DNA from 3 places in the Neobacillus sp. NPDC097160 genome. Region 3 is predicted to be linked to each of the others. Evidence: riboswitches for the same ligand, from Rfam matches in the RefSeq annotation. Region 3 holds a riboswitch; each other region holds the start of a gene.

Region 1 (8,078 bases), on a different contig from region 3:
AAATTTTCATCCAATCTCCAATTTCTTCGTATGAATACCCATAATAATGCTTCAAAATTATGGGAATCCGAACGTCCTCAGGCAGCTTCCCGAGCGCCTCAAGAGCGTCATTCCATTCTTCATTCCTGCTTTCAAAATGCCATTTCAACTTACGAAATACTTCCTCTTGTCCCTGCCAGTTTTTCTCTCGCTTCAATTTTCGACATTGGTCAATATATGTATTTGTCGCGATTGAAATCAGCCATGTGGTAAATTTACTCTGACCATTATAAAGGTGAATCTTCTGCACACATTTCGCCATTGTCTCCTGTGCTAGTTCTTCGGCAGTATCGGGATTCATTGTAATTTTCATTAAATACTTTACAAGGAATGGATAATTCTCTTTAAACAACATGGCAAAAGCAAGATGGTCCCCTTTTTTCGCATTTTTAATCAATGCATCCATTCGGCAATAGCCCTCTCTTTCCCCCATCAACCTTGCTTATCTCTATATCATTTAGACGAATAAAATAGAATTTCGTTCACACTAATTTTTAGCTTCGTTTTATTTTAGATAAATGTCAATAAATGTACATACATTCTCACGCACGAACTCCGCCGCGCCTTTCCTGGAGGTTAATGACCATTATCATGCCCTTTACCCTTGTCTTTCCCTTTGTCCTTCCACTTCTCTTTTTGTTTGTTCCATTTTTCTTCCCATTTTTGCACTTCATTGTTAAATTTCTCTTGGAAACCATTTTTCTTTTCTTCTTCCTTTTTTCTCTGTTCAATAAATGAAGAAATATGAGGCACCTTGAAGCTTTCGTTTGGTGAATTTTTTAAAGCTTCTTTCATGACTTCACGGAAAATAACCGATGATCCTGTACCGCTGGTTGGCGTTATATAATGCTCAGCATCTGTTTTATCATAGCCAACCCAAATGGCACCCACTAACTGCGGTGTATAGCCGACAAACCATTGATCCTTCAAGCCATTGATTCCTTTAATTGGAACCTGAGTAGAACCGGTTTTCCCTGCCGTTTCACGTCCGGGTATTTGTGCCGGTTTTCCTGTCCCCTGCTCGACCACACCAAGCAGCATCGTCGTCATATTATCGGTTACAGCTTTTGTCGTAACTTGCTCTTTTTGAACCTTCCATTCAGCCACGATCGTCCCATCGGCATCCACAATTTTTTTAATCACATGCGCTTTGATCCTTACACCGTTATTCGGAAAAACGGAAAAGGCTTCAGCCATGTTCAATGGAGAAACACCTTTATGCAAGCCGCCAAGGGCCATTGATAAATTCGCATCTTCTTTATCTAATGAAATACCAAATCGCTTTACGGAATCTATCCCTTTTTCAATCCCTAACTCATTAAGGAGCCAAACAGCAGAGACATTTTTTGATTCCTTTACCGCCTCATACATCGGGACTTCTCCTGCATATTGATGGTCGTAATTACTAGGTTGATAATTCCCAAAATTCATTTGCTCGTCTTTTAACATATCCGTTATTTTCCAGCCTTCTTCAAGTGCCGGGGTGTAGACGGCCAAAGGTTTAAAGGAAGATCCTGGCTGCGCTTTTAATTGGGAGCCACGATTATAGCCTCTAAAGGTATGCTCTCCTCTTCCACCGGCAAGTGCCCTGATCCCGCCAGTTTTGGGATCAATTAAAATACCCCCGCTTTGCACAAGAGGATCTTGACCATTTGGAAATAAGGCATCATTCGTATAAGAACTCTCCATCGCCGTTTGCATCGCTGGATCAAGCTCTGTATAAATTTGATAGCCGCCTGTCAGTAATTCATCCTGGGTAAACCCGTACTCACGAATGGCCTCATCTAATACTTGATCGACATAATATGGGTATTTCCCGCGGAACGGGTCGCCGCCTTTATCATTCAAAACCACTTTTTCCTGTTTTGCCTTTTCATATTGGTCGCTGGAAATAAACCCTTGCTGCTTCATTTGCACTAACACCAGATTGCGGCGCTCCGTCGCTTGTTCCATATGCTCGTATGGATTAAGTGCCGATGGAGCTTTAATTAATCCAGCTAATAATGCAGATTCGCTTATTGACAGGTCTTTAACCTCTTTAGCAAAATATTTGCCGGCAGCTTGTTTAATTCCATAGGCACCATTTCCAAAATAAATTTGGTTTAAATACATTTGTAGTATTTCTTGTTTCGTGTATTCCCTTTCAACTGCAATGGCTAAAAATACTTCCTGCATTTTTCTTTTCAGAGTTTTTTCAGAAGTAAGAATTGTATTTTTCGTCAATTGCTGTGTGATCGTACTGCCGCCTTCGACCATTCCGCCTGCTTTTAGATCACGGAAAAGAGCTCTAGACGTACCAATTAAATCAACACCGTTATGTCGGTAAAATCGATGGTCCTCGATGGCAACGATGGCATTTTTCATTGAATCGGGAACTTCCTTGATTGGAACACCTTCATTTTTATTGGCAGACACCTTACTTGCCACATTCCCACTGACATCATAAAAAACGGTAGGCTGTGGAAGCTCATTTTTTAGCTCTGAAATATCGGCATCCTTAGAAAAATAAGCTAGAAGTCCAAAAAAACTTAGAATCAAAATTAGCACAAGTAAAACGATTATTTGGAGCAAATGCCACTTTTTCCAGTTCTTAAAAATGGCAATCACTTTATCTTTAAATACCAATTCGATGACATCCTTTATCTGTAATCTCTATAACAGGTATACTTTTCGATATTTTGCTTGCTTTTATGTCGGTTAGGTTACGAAAAAAAGATGAGCGTTGGAGCCCATCTTTTCCATTTCTTCATTATTATTCACTCTTTGATAATTCTTTAAAGCGCTGTTTTGAAAGCTTTTCATCAAAACTGCTAAAGATGCGGTAATTTCGCTCATCTAGTATCCGAAAATGTTTACTTAAAATATTTTGTTGGAGAATAAATCCATTTTTCTGTGTTAGCACTCTCCACCAAACCCGACCGCCCAACGTTTTGGTTTTACGGAGATCGATGCCATCGAGGGCAACTGTTTCTAACACTTCTAGGGGCTCGTTTCCAAATAAAAATTGGACCGTTTCCGTTTCTCGAAAAAGGGCACAAATCGAAACTACAGTAGACCAGTTGGCAAGAACTCTTCCTTTTTCAATTTGCACAAGTGTTTTCTTCGATACACCAATAATATCCGCCATTTTATCCTGCGTATACCCTGCTTCAGTCCGAATCAGGCGAAGCTTTTCAGAAACCTGCATAATAATTTCATCCCTGGTCATTTTAAGCCCTTCCTTCAATTGCATCTAGTGTAATTTTACACAAGTTCCCCGCATCATTCAAATTTAAAGAACAAAAACTGCCATCATCCTCGATAGCAGTTTTTACAAACATTTATTTCACTTCCGGAGGAATTCCACACTGACTTGAACATGAATTTTTCAGGTCACAGGCAGCACATTTTCCCTTTTTCGATTTATTAATAAACCTCACCAAAGCCCAGCTTGCATATCCAAAAATAGCTACACCTATCAAAATACTGGCAATCATTTGTTCCACCTCTTTTTCGAATTAAACCAGTCCAAACAGCTTTCCGCCTTGATAAATAATCAAGGACAAAACATAAGCAATCACGAATGCATAAATCATTGAAAAAGCCGTCCATTTTTTGGATCCGGTTTCTTTATAAATCGTTGCTACGGTTGCCAAGCATGGAATATACAACAAAATAAAAACCATAAAGCTATAGGCAGCAAGCGGTGTGTAGTAATCAGCCAATAATCCCTGCAGGCTGGCATTGTTCGGAACAAAATAAATAATATTCATCGTTGAGATAATGGCTTCTTTCGCAAGGAATCCGGTAATTAATGATGCGGATGCCTGCCATGTCCCAAAACCAATTGGATCAAAAATTGGGGCGATCACATTTCCGATCGCGGCTAAGTAGCTATGGTCCATATCTACTTTTAATCCGTTTGGCCCTGCATATGATAATAGCCAGATAAAGACAGAACCGGCAAAAATAAAGGTTCCAGCCTTTCTTACAAACCCTTTCCCTTTATCCCAAGTACTTCTCCATAATGACTGGAACTGCGGAAGTCTATATGGCGGCAGCTCGATTACAAATAATGATGTTTCTGATTTTAATAAAGTGGTAGAAAAGATTTTTGCTAGAATTAAAGCCACGACAATCCCAAGAACATAAAGGCTAAGGACGACAAATGCCTTATGGCCTGCAAAAAATGCTCCAACAAATAAGGCATATACAGGCAAACGGGCAGAACATGACATTAATGGCGTTAACAAAATGGTCAATAAACGCTCTCTTGGTGTTTCAATCGTTCTCGCCGCCATAATTCCAGGTACGTTACAGCCAAAACCGATCATCATCGGAATAAACGCCTTGCCGTTCAGGCCAACTGATTCCATGATTCTATCCATTACCAAAGCAACTCGTGCCATGTAACCAGAGTCCTCTAATAATGAAATAAAGAAGAAAAGAATAAAGATTTGCGGTACAAATACGAGAACTCCGCCAACCCCTGCGACCAATCCTTCAATAATTAAAGCATGGATAAACGCTGATGCATTAATAGCAGATAAAACATTTTCAAATCCAGTGGTTACTGGTCCAGTTAAAAAGCCATCTAAAACATCTGACAGCGGCGTGCCCAGCCAATCAAATGTCAGCATAAACATCAGATACATGAGCAGCAAAAAGATCGGCATCCCTAGGTAACGATTTGTCACGATTGAGTCAATTTTTTCAGATAACGGGATTGTCGAATCACTCTTTCTTGCTACTTCAGCTACTATTTTTTCAATGACTTCTTTTCTCTTTAAATAGATGAAATTTGCTAACGATTTGATATCATAATGTTTCTGTAACTTTGACTCCAAATTCACAATAATTCCATTTAGCTTTTGAGCATTGGCAATACTATTTACATAGTTTTTAACGTATTCATTTCCTTCAATATATTGAATAGCAAGAAAGCGTGGAGAGTGGCTGGTCTCGCCGATTAGTTCACCAGTCAATGCTGTAATGGCCTCTTCCACCTCTTTGCCATAGTACACAAGGTTCTTTCTGGCAGGCTCGATTGATTTTGTAGATACGACATCTACTAGCTTGTCACAGCCTTTTCCGCTTCTTGCCACGACAGGAACAACAGGGACACCGAGAGCACGCGAAAGCTTCGAAGCGTCTATTTGAATCCCGCGTTTATTCGCCACATCCATCATATTAAGGCCGATAAGGGCTGGCTTTTCAAACTCAAGTAATTGAAGCGTTAAATGTAAATTCCGTTCTAATTGTGAAGCATCTAATATATTTAGCAAGCGATCAACGGACTCATTTAAAAAGAATGAGGTCACAACACCTTCATCCTTTGAAAGCGGATTAAGTGTGTAGACACCAGGTAAATCAATTAATTGGCCGATATTATTTTTGAATACGCCAACTTTTTTTTCAACTGTAACACCGCTCCAGTTACCAACATACTCATAGGAACCTGTTAGATTATTAAACAATGAAGTTTTCCCAGTATTCGGGTTTCCAATAAGAGCGATTTCCATTATATTCTCTCCACTTCAATCTGAACTGCTTCTTTACGGCGAATGCCAACACATTGTCCGCATGATTCAATCATAATCGGCCCGCCAAACGGCATGACGCATTTCACACACACTTCTGATCCTTCGGTAATCCCTAAGTCAAGCAAGCGTCTTTGTACCAGGTGACCAACATGAGAAATGTCTATGATCTTTCCCTTATCTCCTGCTTTTAAAGAACCAAACATGTATATCACCCTATCTAGGTTAATTGAGAATGATTATCTTTCTATATTGACATTTTAACACTTTTTTTAGGGAAAGGGCATACTAATTTTGTGACAAAAGTTCGAAAAAAAAAAGAAAAGCAATTTGCCTTTCTTTTTCACTCCATATTAATGTTCTTGTAAAAAACTTTTCTTTGGCATTGCACCGATCACAAGAATGATGATAATCGCACTGATGACGAAGCTAGGGAGCATATAGGTTCCATTATATATGAGCGAGTAGGTTGTTACCGGCTGGCCCTTAGGTGCATATTCACCGAAGAAAACGATCCCGGAAACCACATGACATAGATAGCGGAGAAAACTTCCAAAAAAGGCTCCAATTATTGTGAATATCATCCATTTCCCTTTATTTCCTTCCGCAAGGGCTTTTTGAATTTGACCAACAAAAACGCCTGCTAAGCCCACAACTGTAAAAGCAATAAAATAATCGATAATACCTTGAACAATGGTATAAATTTGGGCAAAACCTAGGATAAATTGTAATAGACCTAGTAAGAAGCCTGTTAGCAGGCCACCCTTTATTCCCCAGCGATAGGCCATGAGAAAAATTGGGACCATAGCAATAGAAATGGATCCACCCTGCGGCCAAAATCTTGCCATTAAGAAACCTGATAACAGATCAAGTAAGTAGGCAAGTGCGGTAAAAACAGCAATTTCCGTAATAAATAGCGTGTTACTTCTCTTTTTGTTCATTCTTCTTCCCCCCTATTCATGTTTGGAGTCGTTTGATATCTTCCTACAATTAACTGGGTATCTAAATTAAGCGCAAACAAAAAAAGCAATGCAAGACAAAAAGGATTGTCTGCATTGCTTTAATATCCGGCAAACCACATCCCTACGCTAGCGTTAACTAACAGGTTCATAGGGTCAGAACTTAAAACGTTCACTCTCAGCCGCCCTAATAGCAGCTCCCCCTGTGGAAGTATTCAATTGATTCCATACAAAATATACTATTCTTTTATGGTTTTTACAAGGAAATTATTACATTTCCACTGTGATACTATTAAAAGAGCCGTTTTATCATATTATTCAGCAAAAATCATATTGGGAAAATTTTTTTATCTTTCATTAAAAAAGGATTTTTGCCTTCATCAGCGAATTTAAGATGGTAATCAGTTTTGTTAATACCATAGGGGGAAACAACATGTTTACGGGAGAACAAACGGATTTAATTGCTTTTTTTAATCAAAACAAAGAAAAATTGGTACAAGAATGGGAAGATGCTATTGTCATTAACCACGGAGACCCCTTCAAATTGAAAATTCGCGAAAACGGGGTAGCTCTATTAAATGTGTTACTAACGATGCATTTAAGATCTAAAAAAGAACTAGTAGACATGATTGAAAACATTGCGATAGAAGTGTCAGAAGAAAGAGTTTTGGCCGATATTAACATAGGTGATTTTGTCTACAATGTTAATCTTGGCAGAACGATTTTGTACAGCTATTTAAGTAAAACAGGAATGTCATGGTCAGATATGCAAGAATCGATCAATATGATCAATTTTTGCTTTGATAAATTTCTATATTTTGCCGTATCCCATTTTTCGGAAGCGAAAAATAAAATCATAGAAGAAAAGACGATGTTCATTGACTCGACACATCAAGATCGTTTGACACTTCTCGGACAGATGACTTCAAGCTTTATTCATGAATTTAGAAACCCACTCACATCTGTTCAAGGGTTTATTCAGTTACTTAAAGCAGATTTTCCAAACATGAGATATTTGGATATCATTTCAAGTGAATTAGATCAGCTTAATTTTCGAATATCACAGTTCTTATTACTTTCTAAAAAAGAATTAATTGGGAAGGAAAAAGTACAATTTGGGTTAAATACGCTTATTGATGAGGTATTAAACTTCCTTTATCCTAGTATTCTGGACGGCAAAGTAAAAATCAAAAAAGATTTAAGTGAAGATTTTACCCTGAATGGGTATGCGGATGAAATCAGGCAGGTTTTTATTAATATCATTTTTAATGCGATTGATGTTTTAAATCATCACGGGGTTCCTATTCCAACTATAGAAATTAGCAGCTGTTTGGAAAATACCGAACAAATAAAAATCAGTATTACCAATAACGGTCCAGTAATCCCGGCAGAATTACGAACAACCATTTTTGAACCCTTTTTTACGACTAAAAAACTAGGGACAGGTCTTGGATTATTTGTATGTAAAGAAATTATTGAAAAACATAAAGGGACTCTTACCTGTGATTCAACACTTGATAAAACCACGTTTTCTATATATTTACCTGCTGTTTTAGAGCCT
Region 2 (8,078 bases), on a different contig from region 3:
CCCAAATAAAAATAAGGAGAAAGCTGAATGAAAGTACTTGTAATCTGGCGGCTCCTCACCGTTGGCGGGGTAAATGCCGGATGGAGAAACCGATCGATTTATTTTAAACAGCATGGAATTAATACTGAATTTTTATATACGACAGACCACGGCGGGCTCCATATCATGCAGGATATTGCTCAGGTTTATTTAACAAAGGATGAACAGGAGATTATAAACATTATTAAAAACAACGCCTATGACGCCATCATTGTTGTCGACACAAGTGCAGCCTATAAATGGATTAGAAAAGCTAAATATCACGGCCCTGTCATTGTGGAGGCTCGAACCCCCGAGCTCATAAAGCTCATACCTCACCTTAAATCATTCAAAGGAATTCAGCCAGAATGTATCGTTGTTCCTTCACACTATCAAAAACGGTTAGTCTCTATTCTGACAAATGACGTCCCTATTCATGTGATTTACAACGGCGTGGATACAACTTTTTTCCGGGCATTATCCACCGAGGAAATCGATATCAACAGTGCCCCCACGCTCATTGCCGATAAAAAAATTATCGGCTGGATTGGCAGATTGGACAAACGTAAGAACTGGCCAATGTTGCTTGAGGCGGCAAAAATGATGAAAAATGAACGCAGCGATATTGAAATTTGGATTATAGGAGGCGCACAAAGTGTGCAGCGCGAAGAATTTAAGGCAGCGTGGGAAGAGGAAGGGCTCACCGAGATCATCAAATGGTTTCCAGTCATTCCCTATCAGCAAATGCCACATGTTTATGCAAAAATTCGGCAATCAGGCGGCTGCACCCTCGCGACAACCAAATCAGAATCGTTTGGCAATACGTTTATTGAATCGATGATTTGCGGTGTTCCCGTTGTTGCTTCTAGAATGATGCCTGTTACGGAATTAGTGGCAGAAGGGGAGACGGGATTGCTTTTTCGTGGACAAAATGTCGAAGATGCGGTCAATCAGTTATATAGCATCCTAGATGACCCGGTACGCCAGCAACAGATGTCGCAAGCAGCAATGGACCATGTTCAACAACAATTTTCGATCCAAGCTGTAGCAGATGACTATATTCATTTGTTAACAAAAATCATTCAAAAGAATAAAGGTGCTGACGGTGAGGTGGATACTGCGTGATGAAACCTGTTGCCTATCAAAAGAAATTGGAAGGGAAATCGAATGCACATTTAATCACTTTTAATGATGGACAGGACTACGTGGTTAAATTTTTTCAACCTGGTTTTGAAAAAACTCTGCCTAATGAGTGGGTAGGATATTGCTTGGCACGATATCTTGGTTTGCCTGTTCCATTTGCCCGATTAGTGGATATTCCCCAAGAATTTTCGAAACAAGTTGCGAAACTTACTGAAGTGCATCAGACCCAGTTCCAATTCGCCTCGTTGTACTTGCCGGATTGCTTAAATGGACATCAGGTTTCCCATGTCTCTAATATAATGAACCATCAATCTCTTGCAGGGATCATTTTACTGGATTATTGGCTATGTAATCGTGATCGAACCAGGAAAAACATTCTTTTACGAGAAGCAGAGTACAGTAATTTCCAATTATGGATGATAGACCAAGCTGAGATTTTCGGAACATCCAACTGGCTTGATGCTGATTTAGAAAATCTGCCAGTAGAAGTATTGAAAAGTGCGACACATCAATTAATGGCGCAATTTATTGAAAGCGAACAAAGTTTTACTGAACACCTTGAATTGATTCAAACCATGCCCATTCACTTAATGGAAGAAATAGTCTCACTCATTCCTGATGACTGGATGGTTTCGAAGGAGGAAAAAAAGGCGATTGTCAGTACGTTGGTAACAAGAAGAAAAAAAATCCTGCCTGAACTGATGCATAAATTTTTGAAAAAGGTCTATCGGCCATTGCATGTGAAAGACGAAAAGTAAGAAAATCTTTTTAGAAGGGAGGGAGTTTATGAAAATCCGTAAGGCCATTATTCCAGCAGCCGGCCTCGGGACACGTTTTTTACCTGCAACGAAAGCAATCCCAAAGGAAATGATTCCGCTTGTTGATAAACCAACTATTCAATATATTATAGAAGAGGCTGTGGCGTCGGGGATTGAGGAAATAATTATCATAACCGGCAGGGGGAAGCGGTCTATAGAGGATCATTTCGATAAATCCTATGAGCTTGAAGAGTTGCTGCAGCGAAAAGATAATTTAGCCGTTTTAGAGGAAGTTCAGAGAATATCTAGTTTAGTGAATATATATTATGTTCGCCAAAAAGCACCGGACGGACTCGGCGATGCTATTCTTTGTGCCAAAAATATTGTTGGTGATGAACCATTTGCGGTTATGTTGGGCGACGATATTGTCGTGTCAGAGGTTCCTTGTTTAAAACAACTCATGAATGTATTCGAGTATTATAATAGTTCTGTCGTTGCCATTCAGAATGTTCAAGAACAGGACGTAAGTAAATATGGAATAATTAAGCCAAAAGGTGCGATGATTGAGGAGACTTTATATTCAATCGAATCATTAGTGGAAAAGCCAAAGGTAGAAGAGGCTCCGTCTACACTTGCCGTTATGGGGCGTTATATATTAAAGCCAGAGATTTTTTCCATATTAGAACGGCTTCCAATTGGGCAAGGTAACGAATTACAACTAACCGACGCCATTAACGAATTAAATAAACAGCAGGCTGTCTTGGCATATAACTTCGAAGGAATCCGCTATGACATCGGCGACAAAATAGGGTACCTCAAAGCAACGATCGACCTTGCCCTAAAAAGAGACGACACACGAGAAGAGATCCTCGCCTTTTTGGGTGAAATCTTCAAAGGATAAAGGAAAAAGAAGCCAATTTTGGCTACTTCAACATCCTTCTCCTATTAACCACTAGAAGAGCCAAGGCAAAGAATTGCCTTGGCTATTTCGCTATAAAACGGAGAAATCAGTCAGAAGTTATTCTTCAATTGCTGTCTAGCTTGAAAAGTAATCAAGGACAGTTATCGAATCGGTCACTTCTTCTTTTTCTTCACCTTATAATTTTGTTCAATATAGGTAATTTGATCTAATAGTTTGGTATTTTCTTCTTTTATGGTTAGCAGTTCTAGTCTAATTGCTGAAAGTTCACTAGCTATATGTGATTGAATCTCTGAAAGGCTGCTAACAAGTTGTGTGCTACTCTCGAAGAGGCTATTTGCAAGTTGTTTTTTTAACTCTGAAAAAACATCGACTTGTTCTTGTTGAATCTCTGGCAGCTCATTAACAACCTGTGTGTTATTCTCGATTAGTGCATCGCTATCGATCGATAAAATGGTTGTTTGTTCATGATTCTTGTAATTATTTTTACTCATTTTTATGCCCACCTTTAAAATTTTTTAACATTTAGAGACTCTTTTAAGAAATATAATATGTAAAACTCTTGGACAAGCATAAACGAATATAACGAACAGAGAAGAAAAGGGCTGTCCCATTTTTTAAAAGAGATGAAAAACGAGCATATTTATGACAATATCATAGGAAATATTCCTTGGGAAAGCGCATGAACAGACAATTCTCGAGTTTTTGTGTCGGGAATTGGAGGGGCGAATGATGTTCCTCCATGTGATGAAGCATTTACCGGAATTATGTTCTAAACTAAAAAAGTTGGAACAATTTTCTTTACTTCAATGGTAATCAGCGTTAATATGTACTTAATTTAATATGTGATGTATCTACTAGGGGTGCCCTGTAATCAGGCTGAGAGAAAACGGTAATGTTTTTAACCCTTTGGACCTGATCTGGGTAATACCAGCGTAGGAAAGTAGTCGAGTGAAATGGTAATTTTTCGCTTTCTACCTAACCAGGTCCAATTTATGGATCTGGTTTTTTTATGTTGAAAAAGAAAAGGGGAGATTGGTTTGGAAAAAAGAAGCTTGTGTGAAACGTTGGAAAAAGTAAGGAAGGTAAACCCGCTAATACATAATATCACCAATGTAGTCGTTACCAATTTCACGGCCAATGGGCTCCTTGCACTAGGAGCTTCACCGGTAATGGCAAATGCAAAAGAGGAAGCAGCGGATATGGCTACGATTGCAAGTTCACTAGTTTTGAATATTGGCACATTAAACCCGCAAACAGTGGAAGCCATGCTCCTGGCTGGTAAGTCTGCCAATGAGCACGATGTTCCGGTCATATTTGACCCGGTAGGTGCGGGGGCTACACCGTATCGAACGGAAACAGCCCAACGAGTGATGAATGAAGTCAAGGTCGCCGTGATTAGAGGAAATGCGGCCGAGATTGCCAATGTTATTGGTGAAAAGTGGGAAATTAAGGGTGTGGATGGAGGAAATGCAAAAGGGAACATTAAAGACCTTGCGATCACAGCTGCTCGAAAATTACATTGTGTTGTCGTAATAACTGGAAAAGAGGATATTGTATCAGACGGTGAAAATACTTATGTAGTTGCCAATGGACATCCAATTTTGACCAAAGTAACCGGAACGGGATGCCTATTAACTTCGGTAATTGGCGCTTTTGCGGGGGTGGAAAGGGATTTAATCCAAGCCTCGGTCGCTGCCTTAACCTACTATGGCGTTGCCGCAGAAAAGGCGGCGAAGAAAACAGCCGAGCTTGGACCGGGCAGCTTTCAAATTGAATTTTTAAATCAATTATCGTTGGTTTCGAGTGAAGACTTAAATGGTTATGCTTCTTTTAAAAAAATCTAGTGGAGGAATGTAAGATGAAAAAAGCATTAACGATAGCAGGTTCCGACAGCGGCGGCGGCGCAGGAATTCAAGCAGATTTGAAGACGTTTCAGGAATTAGGGGTTTTTGGGATGTCAGCATTGACGGCTGTTACGGCGCAAAATACAGTAGGAGTCCATGCTGTGTACCCCATGACGTCAGAGGCCGTTGCCAAACAGATGCAAGCACTCGGAGAGGATATGGGTGCGGATGCCGTGAAAACAGGCATGCTTTTTAGCACAGAAATTATCGAAGCTGTTTCTGCTAATCTCAAAAAATACAAATGGGAAAATGTGGTTGTTGACCCTGTGATGATTGCCAAAGGCGGCGCTTCTTTATTACAACAGGAAGCCATTTTCGCTATGAAAACCTATTTATTGCCGCTTGCCGAAGTCATTACACCGAATATTCCGGAGGCGGAAGTTTTAACGGGAATGAAAATCCAAACCCTTGAAGATAAAAGAGAGGCTGCAGTAAGGCTATACGAGCTTGGAGTCAGAAATGTCGTGATTAAAGGCGGTCATGATGAAAACGAAATTGAATCCACTGATTTATTTTTTGACGGGAATGAATTCCACAACTTTACCAGCAAGCGGATCCAAACAAAAAACACACACGGAACGGGATGTACCTTCTCAGCCGTCATTACCGCCGAATTGGCGAAGGGCACAAGCGTATATGATGCTGTTTTAACAGCGAAGGATTTCATTCAAGCAGCCATTGAAGATGGTATTGCCATCGGCCATGGACATGGTCCGACAAACCATTGGGCATATGGAAAAAGAAAATACATTAAGGAGTTGGCAAGGTCATGAATGATTTGCAAGCCGCATTACGTGTTTATTTTATCATGGGCAGTCCGAATTGCTTGAAAGAACCAGAGGAAGTATTAAAAGAAGCCATTGCTGGTGGTATCACCCTTTTTCAATTCCGTGAAAAGGGAAAAGGGGCATTAACAGGTTCCGAAAAATTGAGCCTGGCAAAAGAACTTCAAGCAATCTGCAAAGAGCACCAGATTCCTTTTATTGTCAATGATGATATCGAGTTGGCGCTTGTAATTGGAGCAGACGGGGTTCATATCGGACAAGAGGATGAGCCGGTAGGGACGGTGAGGGAAAGGATTGGCGAGATGATTCTCGGTGTATCCGTACATACGAATGAAGAGGCGATGACGGCACTTAGGGACGGAGCAGATTATTTTGGGATTGGGCCTGTTTTTCCTACAAAAACAAAGGAGGATGCGAAGCCTTCGAAAGGTACCAGCTTGATTGAATCACTGCGAAAAAATGGCTACACCATTCCAATTGTGGGAATTGGCGGGATTACCAGTGAAAATGCCGCTTCCGTAATTAAAGCAGGGGCCGATGGTGTTTCTGTGATCACAGCGATTAGCCATGCAGAGACACCAATGGAAGCAGCAAGGGCATTAAGAAAAAACATAGGGGAGAGGAAAGGACATGAACAAAACATATAAATTGACGCTGACGGCTATGATGATTGCGATTGGCACAATCTCTAGCAGCCTGGTATCGATTCCGATTGGATTTACAAAGGTGTTTCCGGTTCAGCATTTTTTGAATGTTTTATCCGCCGTGCTGTTGGGACCGTATTACGCTGTCGCCCAGGCCTTTTGTGTCTCCTTGTTAAGAAATCTTATGGGAACGGGTTCTGTGTTTGCTTTTCCCGGCAGTATGGTGGGAGCGCTGCTGGCATCCCTATTATTTTTAAAAACTAGAAAAATCTATCTGGCATTTATCGGGGAAGTCATTGGAACGGGGATTATTGGTGCGATTCTTTGTTATCCAGTTGCCACTCTACTACTTGGGAAAGAAGCAACCTTATTTGGATTTATTCCATTATTTATCTTTAGCTCGTTTGTCGGAGCGCTACTGGGGTTTGTAATCTTAACTGTATTCTTAAGAAAGAAAGTTCTAACTATGGCTGGCCATTCTTTTAAAAACGAACTGGGGGAGTAATCATGAATTTTTCGCAACGCCTTCATGAAAAAGTTAATGAAATTTGGGAGAAAACCCATCAGCATCCATTTGTTGACGGGTTAGGCAAGGGGGACCTTCCTGTCGAATCATTTATTCGTTACATGAAGCAGGATTACGTATTTTTAATTGATTATTCCAAGCTTTTTGCATTGGGCGCAGTTAAAGCAAGGGAGCTCGACACGATGGCCGCTTTTGCAAAACTGCTGCATGAGACCTTGCATGGTGAAATGGAATTGCACCGTGGGTATGCTGCTAGGTTTGGCATTACCCATCAACAGCTCGAAGAAACAAAACCGACTCCCATCAATTTGGCCTACACACGGTATATGCTAAATGTCGCGCAGAACGGATCGCTCGAGGAATTAATCTCAGCACTGCTGCCGTGTATGTGGAGCTACTGGGAGATTAGCAAAATGCTAGCAGATAAATATCCAGAAGCTAGCGATCATCCTTTGTATGGTGATTGGATAAAAATGTACACATCAGACGAATTTGGTTCGTTGGCCATCTGGCTGATTGGGTTATTAGATCAATTGGCAGAAGGAAAATCGGAACGGAAATTAGGTATGTTAGAAGAACATTTCCTAACGACCTCCCGCTTTGAGTACATGTTCTGGGATATGGTTTATGAAGGAGCGGATTGGCCTGTTTAACTCTTCCATGTTAACAATTGAAAACCTTACATATGGTTTTGAAAACGCAAGACCCATTTTTCAAAAAATCTCTCTGAATGTGAAAGCGGGAGAATTTGTTTCTGTTATCGGTGCAAGTGGTTCAGGAAAAAGTACCCTTTTTAAATTGATTGCCGGACTTCTTGAGCCTGTACAGGGAGAGATCAAGATGGATGGTGTAAACGTAGGAAACAGGTTAGGCAAAGTAGGATATATGCCGCAAAAGGATTTGCTTTTACCGTGGCGTACGGTTTTAGACAACGTCTTGCTGCCGTTAGAGGTCATGAAGGAAAACAGCCAACAAAGAATCCCAGAGATTCGAGAATGGTTGGCCCGTTTTGGATTAGCAGAAGTGGAAAAAGCCTATCCAGATGAGCTTTCCGGCGGGATGAGGCAGCGTGTTGCCTTTTTGCGAACCATTATGACAGGCAAAGACCTGTTATTGTTAGATGAACCGTTCGGAGCACTCGATTCGCTCACGAAACGGAATATGCACAGCTGGCTGTTGGGACTGTGGGGGGATTTACAAAAAACGGTCCTATTCATCACCCATGATTTGGAGGAAGCCATTCTGTTAAGCGACCGGATTTATTTGCTTGGAAGAGAGACTATTCAAGAAATAAATGTCAACCTTCCACGACCAAGAAACGCAGAATTAATCTATCAATCAGAGTTTTTTGTGATGAGGAAAGAATTGGAGCGTTTGA
Region 3 (8,078 bases):
ATTAGATGATACAATTATTTTTTCTCCAAACTCTTCAAGTATTTCCACATTTGTAATGAGATGACGTGTTTTCGATTGAGGCTGCTGACCGTACGCCAGACCTGTTTGAAGCCTCCACACTCTTTCTTCCAGCCGTATCCTATCGTCGTAGATAATCGATACGTGTGTTTCAGGGTCAATGTCGTTGTCGTTGCAGGGAATCCAGTATCGGCAGTCTTGTGTAAATAATGCCAGCCACTCTTCAAACTTATTTTCATTAATATATCTTGCTTCTTTGTATAAAAAAGCCTCTATTTGTTGTAAATCAATTCTTGTTTTGATCAAAGCTTTTCCCCTTCCCTTCTTAATCAGATTTTTTTCCGTACATTGTCGAAACAGTTACACTTCCATTAGACGCTTCCATTCCTTATAAATCGCCCGAGTCGATACTTCATCACTCGAATTAGCGGTAATAACTCCATTTTCATCGATCTGTTCCCTATTCAACCCGCGGCTGATTACTAACCATTCATTTCCTTCAGCCTTCAGTCCCTCTTTTACCCGTTCAAAGGCAACTTCGACATCATCCGGGCTGCCAAATCCTGCTGGCCCATAAAAACCTTCGTGAGTTCGCAGACGTTGCGCGTTAACTTCTTTTGATGCACCCTTTAACATAATCGGATAGAGCATCACTTCTGTCCGTTCAACTGATACAGGTTGTATGACCCGGACTTGCGAGCCCAATAGACTAAGATTTGGGAAGATAATTAAATTAAATGGAAGAGCGCCGATATTTAAATCCCCCCCCAATTCGTATAATGAATGCCCATTCCCTAGATCTGATACCTTTTCTTCCTTATGCATCTTAGCGAACTTCATCTTCTCACCTGTCCGCTTCGCAATAATATCAAAAAACGTTTTGTGTACAAAACTTAGGTGATAGGGATCGATTGTATTTTCTACTTGGAACTTCCAGTTAGCATTAAGGAAATACTTGTGCTTACCTGCAGATAATTCGATTCCTTCAGGACCAGAATCAGCAACAAAGTCAATGTATGGCATGGCATTTCCTAAATGCTCTGTCAATGGTTTGACATTCTCGTCTAAGCTAGCAAAAATAAATCCACGGTAACTTTCCACTCTAGGAACTTGAATCAACCCCATTTCCTCCCTGTTGAAATCCTCCCCATATCCATCCTGAAAAGGAGCACCAAGAAGTTTACCGCTGTTTGAATAGGTCCAGCCATGATAGGCGCACCTAAGTACATGAGCGTTGCCGCATTCATCTTGACACACCGATGCGCCCCGATGCCTGCACCGATTAAAGACAACATTAATCTGCTCGCTATCTGCACTTCGTGTAACGATGACCGGCTGTGAACCAATTTTGGTTGTTTTATAATCACCTGCGTTTGCGATCTCACTTTCATGCCCAACATATACCCACGTTTTACTGAAAATCCGATCTATTTCCATTTTAAAAATGGCTGGATCCGTGTAAATCTTGCCGTGAACAGCACCCTCTTTAACATAATCACTAATGTTTATCGTATTTAACATTAATCCTTCACCTGCTTTACATATTTTGTAGAACATTTTTTTGGAGGTAACTTTTCTATCAAGTGGGAGAAATCCTGCTCATTTTCTTAATTATGATTTATAACTTAAAACCGGCTCATTAGTAGAATGACCCTTCCCCTTCCAATGGCTGATTGATGGGTCAAGTATAGGATGAAGATCTTTATGATCACACCATGCCAAGGCTTCTAGTTCAAGTGGATCAAGATAGATAACCCTTTGCGTTCGTATATCCTTGATCATAAGTCTAATGCCGTTGGAAGAAAGATCTACTTTTACAGAAACGTGAGCAAATTCATTTTTAAGGATTAATTCCTCGAACATACTTTACCTCCCTTTGGTAGTTAGTACAAACTAACATTAAAATTAAATTTATAAGCAGAACAAAAATATCATTCTACTTAAAAACAACGTTAGTTGGTGCTAACTATATAGGTGTATTTAAAAATATTACCACTATGACCATGATAATATATAGCAAAGAACGTTGTCAATATAATTCTGAATCTTCAATAATTTCTTTAATAATAATTCAAGTGGAAGATCATGCCTCATTACCGTTCGTTAATCAGTTTCACCTTCCATTAATAACTGATAGTCTCTAGGGGTGTCTACATCGGGTATCGCTTTTCTATTCATCTCAGAATAATAAACTTGATGTTCGAATTTTTTTATTACTGATTTTCCCCCTTCATCCCCATTAATTTTCATTAAATGCGGAAACAGGTTTTTTTTGAATAAGACAGGATGCCCTTTGATCCCTTGATATTTAGCTTGAATTATCGAGAAGCCCTGGTTACGATTGTGATCTTTAATAATTGTATTAATTTCTGCTGATGACATTAATGGCTGATCTCCCAACAAAAAAATAACCGATTGTACAGTTTCTGGTAAAGATCTGAGTCCTATTTTGACGGAAGTTGACATTCCTTTTTCTGACTGATCATTCAATATTATTTTACTGACCCCTTCTATTCGTGCCTCATTGACAAGATTTTTTATAAGTGGATTCACTACAACAATGATCCCTTCCAAATGGGATTTTAGACATTCTTCAATCGCATGTCGTAGTAGTGATTTTCCTTTATAAGGCAATAGCAATTTAGGCTTTCCCATTCTTGTCGAAAATCCAGCAGCTAAAATGATTGCCCATACATGGCCATTTACACTTTCAATAATTGTTCGTCCTCCTTGCTAGGGAAATGAAAAGCCCCTTTTGTTAGCTTATTACCCGTTCCACCGCGATAAACCATTGAAATTTCCGCTATTATGCTCAATGCAATTTCCTCCGGGGTTACCGATCCGATATCCAAACCAATGGGACTATGGATTCTATGTTGATTAGGATGATTATTTAATCCCAAACCATTACCTAATTCATATGTTCTTTTTCTTGGTCCCAACAAACCAATATAGGCTGCTTCTGAATTTAAAACTTCTTTTAACATCATCTGATCTTGTGAAAAATGATGCGACATAATAACAACATACGTATTTTCATCAAGTCTTACATTAGGTATTGTTCCGGGATTATAACAAATTAAATCATCTGCTTCGGGAAAGTTCTTCTGATTTATAAAAGCAGGGCGATGGTCCATTACAGTGACATGCCATTTTATGTTCTTTGCCATCTGTACTAATGGTATGGCATCCGGCCCGGCACCAAATATGACAATTCGTGGAGATGGAGCAATTGTATCATAAAAAACTTGAAACTCTTCTTCCCCACCAATTTGTGCTAATGTACAGTTCGGGCGTGAATCCATTGTGTCTAAAAAATCATTAATAATTCCTTTAAATGGAATGTGATAATATTCCTGGTTTTCCGGGTCAACTAACCATTTACTACCAACCAAATTTGGATTCTCTGCTTTCGTGATGGTAATACTGTGAATCGTTTTGCATAAGCCAAGTTTAAACCAGTTTTCAATTTGTTCTGATTTCGCCAAGTCTCGAATTGGAGAATATGGTTCTAGCAAAATATTCATTTTGCCATTACATCCCAAGCCCAGCCCCCATAAAAGATCTCCTTCACCTTGAAAATTATAATTTACGATTTTAGGCTGTCCATTTTCGATTACTTGAAAAGCGATCTCTTTTAAATCACCCTCAACGCACCCTCCGCTTACCAGTCCAGTAAACTGTCCATCTCCTGCTATAAAGCATTTTGCGCCGGTCTTTTGATAAGTGGAACCTTGTGTAGAAATAATTGTTCCAAGAACACCCTCTAAACCAAGGCTCTTACATCGAATTATTTCCTTATATATTGCCTGCATGTTGCCCTCCCTTAAATTAGAAATTACCATTAAAGAATAATGATTAATTAACTCCCTTTCTAGATTAAGCGTTTACATTTTATAGAGATTAATGAAGAAGTGTTTAGCAAATTTTAGTAATAACCTATATTATTATTTCTAAATTCTGATTTGTCAATATATTTTGTTTTTAATGATTTTAAACACTTTTAATGGTTTATTCATAATTTGTTCATTTCTAGAGATTATGATGAATACATGAATCGGACATGATCTTTTCATAGCCTTTCAACCCCCTTTTAATATATATTTTTTTATCCGGCCTATTGCCGGATATTTTTTTGAGATTCTGACTCCAAGCAATTTCTAATGTGATACATGATTAATTAGAGAATAGAGTGTAATGCGAAACCTTTAAATGATTGATTTGACAACGGCCAACAAAAAAAGCTGTAATTCCTTTGGAACAACAGCCGGCATACATTTTTTGCTACAATATAGTTTATTTTGCTCTAAACGGTTCTAAAGTATCTATGACACTATTAATAAAACTGTTCCCCGCCCCCCAATCAAACCGGAAGATTGCTCCTTGGGCAGTGCCTGATGCTGCTGCATGTACTTTTGCAGCCCCTTCCAAGTTATCGATGGTAATGGTCATGGAACCACGATTACCTGAGCGAAAATAATATTTTTCAAACACTAATACTATGAATTCGAAATTCCCGATTGAACGATGATAGCGGTCAATTAATGTACCTGAAATACTTCCATTTACAATTGCTTCTTCTATCTTCTCACTTGCTTCTTTAGGTGTTATCGACACGATAATTTCACTAACGTCCATATGTTCTCCCCCTAAAAAATATCTTCCTATACTAAAATCAACAAAATACCTTTCATATTTTATGGGAATCTTATCCTTCCATACGTTTTGAATTTATTTTAGTTTCATTTTCTAATATCTTTCTTGTCATTAGCATCCTTAATCAAAAAGTTCCAAAAATATTGTGAATCCTTCCGAAGTGATATTAGACGATGTTAATTTTTTGGCTATTGTGACTGGATTTTCTTTACTAGTTAATTGTTTATTTGTTCTTGGTTTCACTCCTTTCTACCAAATCACCATATTTTGTACTAGTCAAAATAAAGGTTTCTGTTATAATGAGTTGGGAATATAATTTAATAGCTAGAATTGTAGGGGAACCGGTGTTGCCGGTTGAGATTACATCCTTAAGATGTTGACTCTTAGTACCTGATCTGGTTGATACCAGCGGAGGGAACATATTCTTGAACAATTGAAATTGTTTGCTTATATGCGCCCTAGGTTCTCCACTAGGGTGCTTTTTTATTGTCTAGCTCCACAAGGAAAGCTTCGGCAGCATAAGCACCGCACGAAGAAAAAGCGTTAGCTTTTTCGAGGAGGTCATACGCCGCTGACCAGGGCGCTTGCGCTTTTCTAATTATGTACATAGGAGGAAGAGGAATGAAAAAGTGGTTAATCGTATTATGTTCATTATTAATGATTGCGGGCTGTAGCAATCAGAATTCAGGATCAGAAACGAAAAAGAAAGACAAACACTCTCTGAAAAAGGTATCTGTTGTACTAGATTGGACACCAAACACGAATCATACCGGTTTATATGTTGCAAAAGAAAAAGGCTATTTTAAAGACGAAGGATTAGATGTGAACATCATTATGCCAGGTGATGCTGGAGCAGATCAGCTTGTGGCTTCAGGTAAATCAGAGTTTGGCGTAAGTTATCAAGAATCGATCACACAGGCCCGTATACAAGGCGTTCCTCTTGTTTCTATAGCAGCGATCATTCAACATAATACATCTGGTTTTGCCTCACCAGTTTCGAAGAACATTGTTACACCAAAGGACTTTGTAGGTAAAACATACGGTGGCTGGGGCTCACCTGTTGAAGAATCTGTTATTTCTTCATTAATGAAAAAAGAAAATGCCGATGTGAATAAAGTTTCGATTGTAAATATGGGAGATACTGATTTCTTTACAGCTGTGAAACGAGACATCGATTTCGCATGGATTTATTATGGCTGGACTGGTGTAGAGGCAGAGCTGCGTGGAGAAACGCTCAATATGGTGTACTTAACAGACTATTCCGATAAACTCGATTATTACACGCCAGTTCTCGCAACGAATGAAAACATGATTAAAGAAAACCCAGATACAGTAAAAGCTGTTGTAAAAGCTGTTTCTAAAGGATATGAATTTGCTATTAAACATCCATCCGATGCTGCTGACATTTTAATTAAAGCAGTGCCTGACTTGGATCCAAAGCTTGTTAAGAAAAGTCAAGAATGGTTAGCCTCTAAATATCAAGATGATGCACCGAGATGGGGCGAGCAAAAACAAAAAGTATGGGAAAATTATGCTTCATGGATGTTTGACAATGGACTTCTTGAGAAAAAGCTTGATTCCAAAGAAGCATTTACAAATCAATTTTTACCACAATAAGGGGGTTATGAAATGACAAATTCACTGATCAGTATTCAAATCATACCAAAAACAAAAAATGGCGAAAGTGTTATTCCTTATGTAGATGAAGCAATCCGAGTGATTCAAGAGTCAGGGGTAAAATTCGAGGTACATCCTCTTGAAACAACAATGGAAGGCGATTTACAGCAATTACTGCAGGTTATCACGAAAATGAACGATCGCATGATTGAGATGGGCAGCAGTAACGTTATCTCCCAAATAAAAGTTTTGTACCAACCATCTGGCATCTCCATGGGTCAACTTACGGAGAAATATAGATAATGATAAAAATCATATCGAAAGGGTGGAGACCATTACTGGTTCTCCTCCTTTTATTCATTGTATGGGAAACGGTTGCAATTATATCCGAAATTCCAAATTGGCTTTTACCCACTCCGACAAAAATATTTTATGAGGGTTTTGATGGTTGGTCTAACTTTTACCCACATTTATTATCAACAATCAAACTATCTTTACTCGGATTTGCACTAGGTTTACTAATCGGTCTACTTACGGCTATTCTATTACACTTACTTCCTTTCATTCGGGAATCGATTTATCCGTTGCTCATCATATCGCAAAACATTCCGATTATCGTCCTAGCTCCTCTTTTAGTGATTTGGTTTGGCTTTGGATTATTACCCAAAATGATCGTCATCACGCTCGTTTGCTTTTTTCCCATCACGGTTGCCGCTTTAGATGGATTTAAGCAAACTTCCAATGAGTTAAAGCATTACATGATTATGGCAGGAGCATCGAATAAGCAATTATTTTGGAAGCTGGAGCTGCCCTATGCCCTTCCTTCCCTTTTTTCAGGTTTAAAAATATCCGCTACCTACAGTGTTATGGGTGCAGTTATTTCTGAATGGCTTGGAGCGAAGGATGGTATCGGTGTGTATATGACCCTTGCATCCTCATCCTTCCGAACAGATCGAGTTTTTGTGGCCATATTTGCGATTGTGACATTAAGTTTATTATTTTTTTCAATCATTGCTCTTATTGAGCGCTGGCTCGTTCGGTGGCAGTTGAAAGGGGCGAAATGAAAGTGAGTCATCTTAAGGTTTCCAATATTTCTAAGCAATTTGACAAGAATGAAGTGATCAAGAATCTCGCATTCACAGTTGAAAAGAATGAGTTTGTTTCCATTCTTGGGCCATCAGGTAGTGGAAAAAGTACGATTTTTAGTCTGATCGGAGGAATTCTCTCACCAGATCACGGAACCATTCATTTAGATCATCAAGTCATTAACGGAAAACGGGGATTTATTAGTTATATGCCACAAACCACTTCTCTCCTTCCTTGGAGAACGATTCTTGAAAATGTTTTGCTAGGGCAAGAGCTTCAAGGAAAAAAAGAGAAAGAAGCAGCATTAGAAATGATCGCTATCGCTGGATTATCTGGTTACGAAAATGCGTATCCTCATGAATTATCAGGTGGGATGAAACAAAGGGCATCCTTTATTCGAGCTTTATTAAGTCCTCAATCCATTATTTGTTTGGACGAACCTTTTTCTGCCTTGGATGAATTAACAAGACTTGATATGCAAAAATGGCTTTTATCGATTTGGGAAGAACATCGCAGAACCATCCTTTTTGTGACCCATAATATTGAAGAAGCATTATTTCTATCAGACCGAATTATTGTTTTATCCAATAAACCTTCTCAAGTAGCAGCCGAATTTCACGTTCCTTTTTCACGCCCAAGAGAGGAAAGTCTATTTCTAGAAGACAAGTTCTTAGAATGGAAAAGGAAAATTTACTATTCTC

What was found. Region 3 has a riboswitch for thiamine pyrophosphate ahead of ACIQXV_RS23615 (ABC transporter substrate-binding protein). Riboswitches for the same ligand answer to the same signal wherever they lie in the genome.
Region 1: another riboswitch for thiamine pyrophosphate. It lies ahead of thiT (energy-coupled thiamine transporter ThiT); the one in region 3 lies ahead of ACIQXV_RS23615 (ABC transporter substrate-binding protein).
Region 2: another riboswitch for thiamine pyrophosphate. It lies ahead of thiM (hydroxyethylthiazole kinase); the one in region 3 lies ahead of ACIQXV_RS23615 (ABC transporter substrate-binding protein).

What each region holds. Positions count from the first base shown of each region.
Region 1 is NZ_JBIWDU010000012.1:103,714-111,791, reverse strand. Features, by position in the region: gene sigY (RNA polymerase sigma factor SigY) at 1-445, opposite strand, end outside; gene ACIQXV_RS17880 (transglycosylase domain-containing protein) at 616-2,664, opposite strand; gene ACIQXV_RS17875 (helix-turn-helix transcriptional regulator) at 2,792-3,247, opposite strand; gene ACIQXV_RS17870 (FeoB-associated Cys-rich membrane protein) at 3,360-3,515, opposite strand; gene feoB (ferrous iron transport protein B) at 3,537-5,540, opposite strand; gene ACIQXV_RS17860 (FeoA family protein) at 5,540-5,764, opposite strand; gene thiT (energy-coupled thiamine transporter ThiT) at 5,912-6,499, opposite strand; TPP riboswitch at 6,622-6,731, opposite strand; gene ACIQXV_RS17850 (histidine kinase N-terminal domain-containing protein) at 6,951-8,078, shown strand, end outside.
Region 2 is NZ_JBIWDU010000006.1:148,277-156,354, forward strand. Features, by position in the region: gene ACIQXV_RS10555 (glycosyltransferase family 4 protein) at 28-1,143, shown strand; gene ACIQXV_RS10560 (HipA family kinase) at 1,143-1,919, shown strand; gene galU (UTP--glucose-1-phosphate uridylyltransferase GalU) at 1,948-2,820, shown strand; gene ACIQXV_RS10570 (hypothetical protein) at 2,994-3,332, opposite strand; TPP riboswitch at 3,688-3,797, shown strand; gene thiM (hydroxyethylthiazole kinase) at 3,879-4,685, shown strand; gene thiD (bifunctional hydroxymethylpyrimidine kinase/phosphomethylpyrimidine kinase) at 4,700-5,518, shown strand; gene thiE (thiamine phosphate synthase) at 5,515-6,177, shown strand; gene thiW (energy coupling factor transporter S component ThiW) at 6,161-6,679, shown strand; gene tenA (thiaminase II) at 6,682-7,353, shown strand; gene ACIQXV_RS10600 (ABC transporter ATP-binding protein) at 7,328-8,078, shown strand, end outside.
Region 3 is NZ_JBIWDU010000019.1:57,671-65,748, forward strand. Features, by position in the region: gene ACIQXV_RS23585 (aromatic-ring-hydroxylating dioxygenase subunit beta) at 1-324, opposite strand, end outside; gene ACIQXV_RS23590 (aromatic ring-hydroxylating oxygenase subunit alpha) at 379-1,539, opposite strand; gene ACIQXV_RS23595 (hypothetical protein) at 1,630-1,881, opposite strand; gene ACIQXV_RS23600 (nucleotidyltransferase family protein) at 2,122-2,736, opposite strand; gene ACIQXV_RS23605 (XdhC family protein) at 2,721-3,833, opposite strand; gene ACIQXV_RS23610 (DUF6054 family protein) at 4,315-4,656, opposite strand; TPP riboswitch at 4,999-5,108, shown strand; gene ACIQXV_RS23615 (ABC transporter substrate-binding protein) at 5,296-6,291, shown strand; gene ACIQXV_RS23620 (thiamine-binding protein) at 6,304-6,594, shown strand; gene ACIQXV_RS23625 (ABC transporter permease) at 6,594-7,355, shown strand; gene ACIQXV_RS23630 (ABC transporter ATP-binding protein) at 7,358-8,078, shown strand, end outside.